Regions from separate parts of the Nocardioides yefusunii genome, predicted to be linked through region 2. Evidence: predicted binding sites of a transcription regulator. Region 2 holds the regulator's gene; the other holds the start of a gene.

Region 1 (4,206 bases), 1.5 Mb from region 2:
TCGGCGTCGCGGCCGCGAAGTCGCTGGCCTGGAGCCTCGGCAAGCCGATCTACGGCGTCAACCACCTCGCCGCGCACGTCGCCGTCGACCAGCTCCAGCACGGCGCGTTGCCGGAGCCGGCCCTGGCGATGCTGGTCTCGGGTGGCCACTCCAGCCTGCTCAAGGTCACTGACATCACCCTCGGCGTCGACCCGATGGGTGCCACCATCGACGACGCCGCCGGCGAGGCGTTCGACAAGGTCGCGCGCCTGCTCGGCCTCGGTTTCCCCGGTGGCCCGGTGATCGACCGCACCGCGCAGTCCGGCAACAGCGTCGCGATCCAGTTCCCGCGTGGCCTCACCGCCAAGCGCGACCTGGAGCGTCACCGTTACGACTTCTCGTTCTCCGGCCTCAAGACCGCCGTGGCCCGCTGGGTCGAGGCGAAGCAGCGCGCCGGTGAGCACGTCGACGTCGCCGACGTGGCCGCGTCGTTCCAGGAGGCCGTGTGTGACGTCTTGGTCCGCAAGGCGCTCGACGCCGCGGTCACCGAGGGCATCGAGCACATCGTGATCGGGGGCGGAGTCGCCTCCAACACGCGTCTGCGGGCGATGGCCACCGAACGCGCCGCCGCGAAGGGCATCACCGTCCGTGTCCCGCGTCCGGGCCTGTGCACCGACAACGGCGCGATGGTCGCCGCGCTCGGCGCCGAGATGGTCGCGCGTGGTCGCACGCCTTCCCTGCTCGATCTGCCGGCCGACTCCTCGCAGCCGGTGACGCAGGTCCTGGCCTGACGTTTCCCCGTCCTGTGGGGCGCCCCACAGCGTGTCCTACTACTCATTGTCGTAGATCGGGTGTACGGTTCACCTGTCGCTGCCGGTTGACTGGCCGTACGCGATGGACACTCGGCCACCGCATCGTCGCGGAGTCGGTGGTCACCCTTCGGGTACGCGGAGGGAGTCACACTCAGGGTCCGGACCGCTCCACGAGGTCCCGGGCCCTGAGTGCATTCAGGGGTCGGTGCGCCCGAGGGTTGCCACACATCCCCGCACGACCCCTCGGGACGTCATAGGAATCGAGGGCCATGGGCCCCGATCCCTATGACGTCCGGCAGCGCGCGGTGGGGGATCAGGCCGGGCGGACCAGCAGCACGCGACCCACGCCGGCGATCCGAGTGACGACGATCGTCGCCTCCTCGGAGCCCTTGAGCTGAAGGCGCTTGCGCAACTGCTCCGGCACGACGTCGACGCCGCGCTTCTTGATCGTCAGGCGTCCGACGTTGCGTTCGGCCAGGGCGGCCTTGAGCTGCTTCTCCCGGTAGGGGAGTTCGTCCATGACCTCGTAGGACTTCATGAACGGGCCCGCGAAACCGGCATCGGAGGTCACGTAGGCGATGTGTTCGTCGAGCAGTCCGCCCTCGGTCATCGCGGCCACGGCGGTGACGAGTCCGGCGCGGATCACGGCGCCGTCGGGCTCGTAGAGCCAGCGGCCGACCTCGCGGACCGGACGCGGTTCGCCCTGGTAGGGGTCGTCCTCCTCGGTCAGGGTGGCGAGTCCGCCGGCGGAGGAGATGACGGTGGCGCGACGGGAAGCGGTGGCCAGACGCGGCGACCACAGGGCGGCCTCCTTCACCTCGCCGTCCTCGGAGACCCACTCGGCCTCGACGCCGTCGGGCACGAGGTCGTGGCCGATGCCGGGGGCGACCTTCACGACAGCGGTCGCAGCCCGACGCTCGGCCAGCAGGTCCTGGACGAACGGCCACGGCGGGGTCCAGCCGTTCTCGTCGAAGACGCGTCCTCGGGCGCCTCGGCGGGCCGGATCGGCGAACGCAGTGCCGAAGCCAGACAGGTCCAGGCCCGTGCCGTCGGCGACCTGGACGGCACCTTCCAGTCCCAGAGCGTCGAGATTGGCGCGGGCCACGGCCACGCGAATCGGGTCGAGGTCGACGCCGGCCGCGGTCATCCCGGCACGGGCGGTCGCGATCAGGTCGCCACCGATCGAGCAGCCCAGGTCGATGACGCTGGAGGGCTGAGCAGCGGCCAGACGCCCGGCGCGATGGGCCGCGACCCGCCAGCGCGTGGCCTGCTCGAGGCCGTCAGGGGTGAAGTACATCTTCAGGGCGTCCTCGCCGAACTTCGCGACGCCCTTCACTCGCAGGGACACCTGGGTCATGGCGGCGGCGGAGCGCTCGGGGTCGGGCTCGACCTTGCGGACCGCGGCGTTCGCGGCCAGAGCGTCCCCGCTCGCGTCGGCGAGGGCGTGCGCTGCCGTCTCCAGCAGGCGCTGCCCGTCGTCGGTGAGCAGCCAGGCGAAGGTCTCGAGTTCCACGAGGCACATCCTCGCACCTGCCCGGGCCCGGCGCGTCGCCCGCGGAGCGCGGAGACTTCGACGGGAGTTTGCAGGGAGGTTCTGGCACTCGGTTTGAGTGAGTGCTAACGTCTGAATTGGCACTCTCGCCATGAGGGTGCCAATCGCCGTACAGGCCTGCGACCCCCGCGACGGCGCGGGCCTGACATCGGTGGCAGACATCCCTGCACACACAGACATACGTGGAGAAAGTGGAGGTCGACATCGTGTCGGTCAACATCAAGCCCCTCGAGGACCGGATCGTCGTCAAGGCCCTGGAGGCCGAGCAGACCACGGCTTCCGGCCTGGTCATCCCGGACACCGCCAAGGAGAAGCCGCAGGAGGGCGAGGTCGTCGCCGTCGGTCCCGGCCGCTTCAACGAGTCCGGCACCGAGCGCATTCCGCTCGACGTCGCGCTGGGTGACAAGGTCATCTTCAGCAAGTACGGCGGCACCGAGGTCAAGTACGCCGGCCAGGAGTTCCTCATCCTGTCCGCTCGCGACATCCTCGCGATCGTTTCCTGATTTCCACGTGGACGGGCGTCACGCAGGCCAGGCACCGGTGACGGTGCCGCCGCGTGGCGTCCGTTCGCGCATCCACTCGCACTTCGTCTGAGGAGCACCACTGCATGCCCAAGATTCTTGAGTTCGACGAGAACGCCCGCCGCTCCCTCGAGCGCGGCGTCGACGCGCTCGCCAACGCCGTCAAGGTGACGCTCGGTCCCAAGGGCCGTTACGTCGTCCTCGACAAGGCGTGGGGCGCACCCACCATCACCAACGACGGCGTCTCCGTGGCCCGCGAGATCGAGCTCGACAACCCGTTCGAGAACCTCGGTGCGCAGCTCACCAAGGAGGTCGCCACCAAGACCAACGACGTCGCCGGTGACGGAACCACCACCGCGACCGTCCTGGCCCAGGCCATGGTCCACGAGGGCCTCAAGGCCGTCGCCGCCGGCGTGAACCCGATGGGTCTCAAGCGCGGCATGGACCTCGCTGCGGCTGCCGTCGGCGAGGAGCTCCGCAAGGCCGCCCGTGAGGTCGAGACCCGCGAGGACATGGCGAACGTCGCCACGATCTCCTCGCGTGACTCCCAGATCGGCGAGATCCTGGCCGAGGCGTTCGACAAGGTCGGCAAGGACGGCGTCATCACCGTCGACGAGTCCAACACCATGGGCACCGAGCTCGAGTTCACCGAGGGCATGCAGTTCGACAAGGGCTACATCTCCCAGTACTTCGTCACCGACCCCGAGCGCATGGAGGCCGTCCTCGACGACGCCTACGTGCTCCTGGTCCAGGGCAAGGTCTCCTCGGTCGCCGAGCTCGTCCCGGTGCTGGAGAAGGTCATGGCGACCGGCAAGCCGCTCTTCATCCTCGCCGAGGACGTCGACGGCGAGGCGCTCTCCACCCTCGTCATGAACAAGATCCGCGGCACCTTCAACTCGGTCGCCGTCAAGGCTCCCGCGTTCGGTGACCGTCGCAAGTCGATCATGCAGGACATCGCGATCCTCACCGGTGGCCAGGTCGTCGCCGCCGAGGTCGGCCTCAAGCTCGACACCATCGGTCTCGAGGACCTCGGTCGCGCCCAGCGCATCGTCGTCACCAAGGACAACACCACCATCGTCGACGGCGGCGGCGTTGCTGCTGACGTCGAGGCCCGCGTCGCCCAGATCAAGAACGAGATCGAGGCGACCGACTCCGAGTGGGACCGCGAGAAGCTCCAGGAGCGTCTCGCCAAGCTCGCCGGCGGCGTCTGCGTGATCAAGGTCGGCGCTGCCACTGAGGTGGAGCTCAAGGAGAAGAAGCACCGCATCGAGGACGCCGTCTCCGCGACCCGCGCCGCGATCGAGGAGGGCATCGTCGCCGGCGGTGGCTCCGCGATCATCCA
Region 2 (4,206 bases):
GTCGACACCGACCTCAGTGAGCACCTCGACGGCGAGCTCACCGCGTTCCCCCTTGGGCAGGGCCTGGACGACGGTGAAACGAGGCTCGGGGTGCTCGTGCACCTCGCGCTCCTCGACGCTCACGGTGAAGACCTTCTTGCCGGTGCTGGCCACCGGTCCGGTGACGGCGGTGCCCCGACCGTCGGTGAGGACGACGCGTTCACCGGCCGTCATCCGACGGACCTGGACGGCGTGGTGCGCCTCGTCGCCGCGCACCTCGACCTCACCGCCGACGACGGCGCCGGTGAGGTCGTCGACGACGTGGACCGGGAGGCTCATCTCAGTGTCCCCGGAAGGCGTCGCGCAGGCGTCCGAAGGCGGACTTGGAGGAGTCGCGCATCTTGCCGCTCACGCTCTCCTCGCCACGCAGGGCGGCGAGCTCGCGCAGCAGTTCCTCCTCGCGACCCGAGAGCTTGGTCGGGGTCTCGACGACCACGGTGACCACGAGGTCGCCGCGGCCGCCGCGCAGGCCGGGAACACCCTTGCCGCGCACCGTGAACTCGGTGCCGGACTGGGTGCCGGCCTTGATCTCGAACTCGTGGGTGGCGACGAGCTCCTCGTCGCCCTCCTCGAGCTTCACCTCGGCCTCGAGCAGGTCGAGGGTGACGGTGGTGCCGAGCGCGGCAGCAGTCATCGGGACCGAGAGGGTGCAGTGCAGGTCGTTGCCGTTGCGGACGAACGTCTCGTGCTCCGCGACCCGGATCTCGACGTACAGATCGCCCGAGGGGCCGCCACCGGGACCGACCTCGCCCTGCTCGGAGAGCTGGACACGGGTGCCGTCGTCGACACCGGCGGGGATGCGGACCTTGAGGGTGCGCTGGGAACGGACGCGACCGTCACCGGCGCACTCCCGGCACGGGTCGGGGATGATCGAGCCGTGGCCCTGGCAGGCCGGGCAGGCACGCAGAGTGCGCATCTCGCCGAGGAACGAGCGCTGCACCTGGGCGACCTCACCGGCGCCGCGGCAGGTCTCACAGGTGACCGGCTGGGTGTTGGGGGCGGTCCCGGCGCCGTGGCAGGAGTCGCACAGCACCGCGGTGTCGACCTTGATCTCGCGGGTCACACCGAAGGCGGCCTCGGCGAGCTCGACCTGGATCGCGATCAGGGCGTCCTGCCCACGGCGGGTGCGCGGACGGGGACCGCGGCCACCGCCGGCACCACCTTGGCCGCCGAAGAAGGCGTCCATGATGTCGGTGAAGGAGAAGTTGCCGCCTTGGCCGCCGAAGCCGCCCTGGCCACCGAACGGGTCGCCGCCGCGGTCGTAGTGGGAGCGCTTCTGGGGGTCGGACAGCACCTCGTAGGCGGTCGAGACCTCCTTGAACTTCTCCTGTGCCTCCGGGTCGGGGTTCACGTCCGGGTGGTACTTCCGGGCGAGACGGCGGTACGCCTTCTTGATGGCGTCGGCGTCCGCGTCGCGGTCGACACCGAGGAGTTCGTACAGATCCTGGCTCACGTGAGTCCTTGTCGTGCGTGTGTGACTGGTCGGAAAGGGGGTCAGGGGTGACGCGGTGGTGGGGCCGGGGGCCTCACACGTCGCCGAGCACCCGGGAGAGGTAGCGGGCCACGGCGTGCACCGAGGCCATCGTGCTGGGGTAGTCCATGCGGGTGGGCCCGACGACGCCGAGGCTGGCCATCGCTTCCTGGGGGCCGTACCCGGAGGCGACGACGCTGGTCGCGGAGAGCTCGCTGTAGGGACCCTCCTGACCGATGGTGACGGTGAGGGCACCGTCGGCGCTGGCCTCGCCGAGCAGCTTGAGCATCACCACCTGCTCCTCGAGCGCCTCGAGCAGCGGCCGCACCGAGCGGTCGAAGTCGTCGCCGTACCGCGCCAGCTGGGCGGTGCCGGAGACGGCGACGCGCTGGTCACGGCGGTGGTCGCTCATCGCCTCCACGAGCGCCTCGGCGACGACGCCGTAGACGGGCGCGTCGGCGGGGACGACCTCGTCGACGAGCGCACGCAGGGCCGTGGTGGCGTCGGAGATGCGCTGGCCGGCGGCGACCCGGTTCACCCGGGTGCGCAGGTCAGCGAGGAGCCGATCGTCCAGGCCCGAGGTCAGCAGGTCTCCCCCGGGAACGTCGACGAGCCGCTGCTCGACGCGCCCGCTGGAGAGGATCAGCACCATCAGGGCCTTGGTCGGGGCCAGTGCCACGAACTCGACGTGGCGCACCGTGGAGCGTGACAGCGTCGGGTACTGGACCACTGCGACCTGGTGGGTCAGTTGCGACAAGGTGCGGACCGAACGCTGCACGACGTCGTCGAGGTCGATCGCGCCGTCGAGGAACGACGAGATCGCGCGCTTCTCGGCGCTCGACATCGGCTTGAGCGTGGCGAGGCGGTCCACGAAGAGTCGGTAGCCCTTGTCGGTGGGCACACGTCCGGCGCTGGTGTGGGGCTGGTGGATGTAGCCCTCGTCCTCCAGCACCGCCATGTCGTTGCGCACGGTGGCCGGGGAGACCCCGAGGCCGTGACGCTCCACCAGCGCCTTGGACCCGACGGGCTCCTCGGTGGCGACGTAGTCCTCCACGATCGCCCGGAGCACGGCGAGCTTGCGGTCGTCCACCATGGTGCTCTCCTCGTCGTACGTCCTGCACTGGATGACCGGGTCGGGCCCGGCGTCTGGTCCGGGGCGCGCCACTGGCCTCAACCTCTGGCACTCCACACGGACGAGTGCCAGTCTAGCGTCCGGACCCACCACTACGCTCACTCCGTGACGTCCAACCCCTCTGCCCCCACCCCTGCTGACGAGCCACGACGCGGCGCACTGCGCGAGGTCGCCGACCGGGTGTGGGTGGTGCGTCACCCATGGCTGGACGTCAACGTCACCGTCGTGGGCAGCGCCGCCGGACTCGTCGTCGTCGACTCACTCGGCTCCGCCGCTGCGGCCCGCGCCCTGGTCGAGACCCTGCGACCGCTCGCCGGAGCATCGGGCGTGCACACGGTGCTCAACACGCACTGGCACTTCGACCACACGTTCGGCAACGACGAACTCCTCCACACCTGGCCCGACGCGGTGCTCGTGGCCCACGAGGCGGCTGCCGCCGAACTGGCCCGGGACGGTGAAGCGATGCGCCGCACTCTCTCCGAGCCCGGACATCCTGACTCCGACGGCCACCACGACGACGTCGCTGCCACCATCCTCCGGGTACCGACCGAGACGTTCTCGTCCGCGCGGGTCCTCGACCTCGGCGACCGCGTGGTCGAGGTGCTGCACCTGGGCGCCGGGCACACCGCTGGCGACGCCGTGGTGCACGTCCCGGACGCCGACCTGCTCGTGGCGGGTGACCTGGTCGAGGAGTCCGGGCCACCCTGCTACGGCGACGACTCCCATCCGCTGGCGTGGCCCGGCACCGTCGACTCGCTCCTGGGGCTGTTGCGTCCGGGCACCGTCGTGGTGCCCGGGCACGGCGACGTCGTGGACCGCGCCTTCGTCGAGGCCCAGGCCGACGACGTGCACCGGGTCGCGGACACCGTGCGCGGGCTGGCGTCCTCAGGCGTCAGCGTCGACGACGCACTTGACGCGGCGCAGTGGCCGTGGCCGCGTGAACACCTCGTCGAGGCGGTGCGTCGGGGGTACGCCCACCTGCCTGCGACGGCGTTCGGGCCTGCGCGGCGCCTGCCGCTGGCGTGAGCGGGAGAGCAGGGTCCCGATCCCGGCGTTGCAGGCGAGTCGCGCTCAGAGCCGTCGCCGTCACCCCCTAGCGTTGTCCCGTGTCTTCCCCCACCTCCCGCTACGGAAATGACGTGCTCGCCGGCGACTGGCGTGCCCCCAAGAACGGACGCGCCACCGAACGTCCCGCCGAACTCGGCCTGGTGATCGAGGAGGTCACCAGCGACTGGTGCGGCGAGATCGTCGGCATCGACCGCGACCTGCGCACCATCACGCTGGAGGACCGCCGCATGAAGCGGAAGGTCTTCCCGATGGGCCCCGGCTTCATGCTGGAGGGCAAGCCGGTGATCCTCACTCCCCCGGTGCAGGTCAAGGCACCCGAGAAGGCGACCCGGACCGCGTCGGGTTCGATCGCCGTGCACGACGCCAAGGCGCGCGTGGCGCGACAGTCCCGGATCTACGTCGAGGGTCGCCACGACGCCGAGCTGATCGAGAAGGTCTGGGGCGACGACCTCCGGATCGAGGGTGTCGTCGTGGAGTACCTCGGTGGTGTCGACGA

The links. The regulator HrcA, encoded in region 2, represses chaperone genes, less so after heat shock. The targets are predictions, from matches to a motif close to TTGGCACTCGNNNNNNNCGAGTGCCAA.
Region 1: the regulator HrcA is predicted to act here: its motif matches at 2,386-2,412, upstream of groES (co-chaperone GroES).

The regions. Positions count from the first base shown of each region.
Region 1 is NZ_CP034929.1:2,640,612-2,644,817, reverse strand. Features, by position in the region: gene tsaD (tRNA (adenosine(37)-N6)-threonylcarbamoyltransferase complex transferase subunit TsaD) at 1-770, shown strand, start outside; gene EOV43_RS12000 (class I SAM-dependent methyltransferase) at 1,105-2,313, opposite strand; gene groES (co-chaperone GroES) at 2,550-2,846, shown strand; gene groL (chaperonin GroEL) at 2,951-4,206, shown strand, end outside.
Region 2 is NZ_CP034929.1:1,189,573-1,193,778, reverse strand. Features, by position in the region: gene EOV43_RS05340 (16S rRNA (uracil(1498)-N(3))-methyltransferase) at 1-318, opposite strand, end outside; gene dnaJ (molecular chaperone DnaJ) at 320-1,492, opposite strand; gene hrcA (heat-inducible transcriptional repressor HrcA) at 1,566-2,603, opposite strand; gene EOV43_RS05325 (MBL fold metallo-hydrolase) at 2,748-3,668, shown strand; gene EOV43_RS05320 (DUF3097 domain-containing protein) at 3,749-4,206, shown strand, end outside.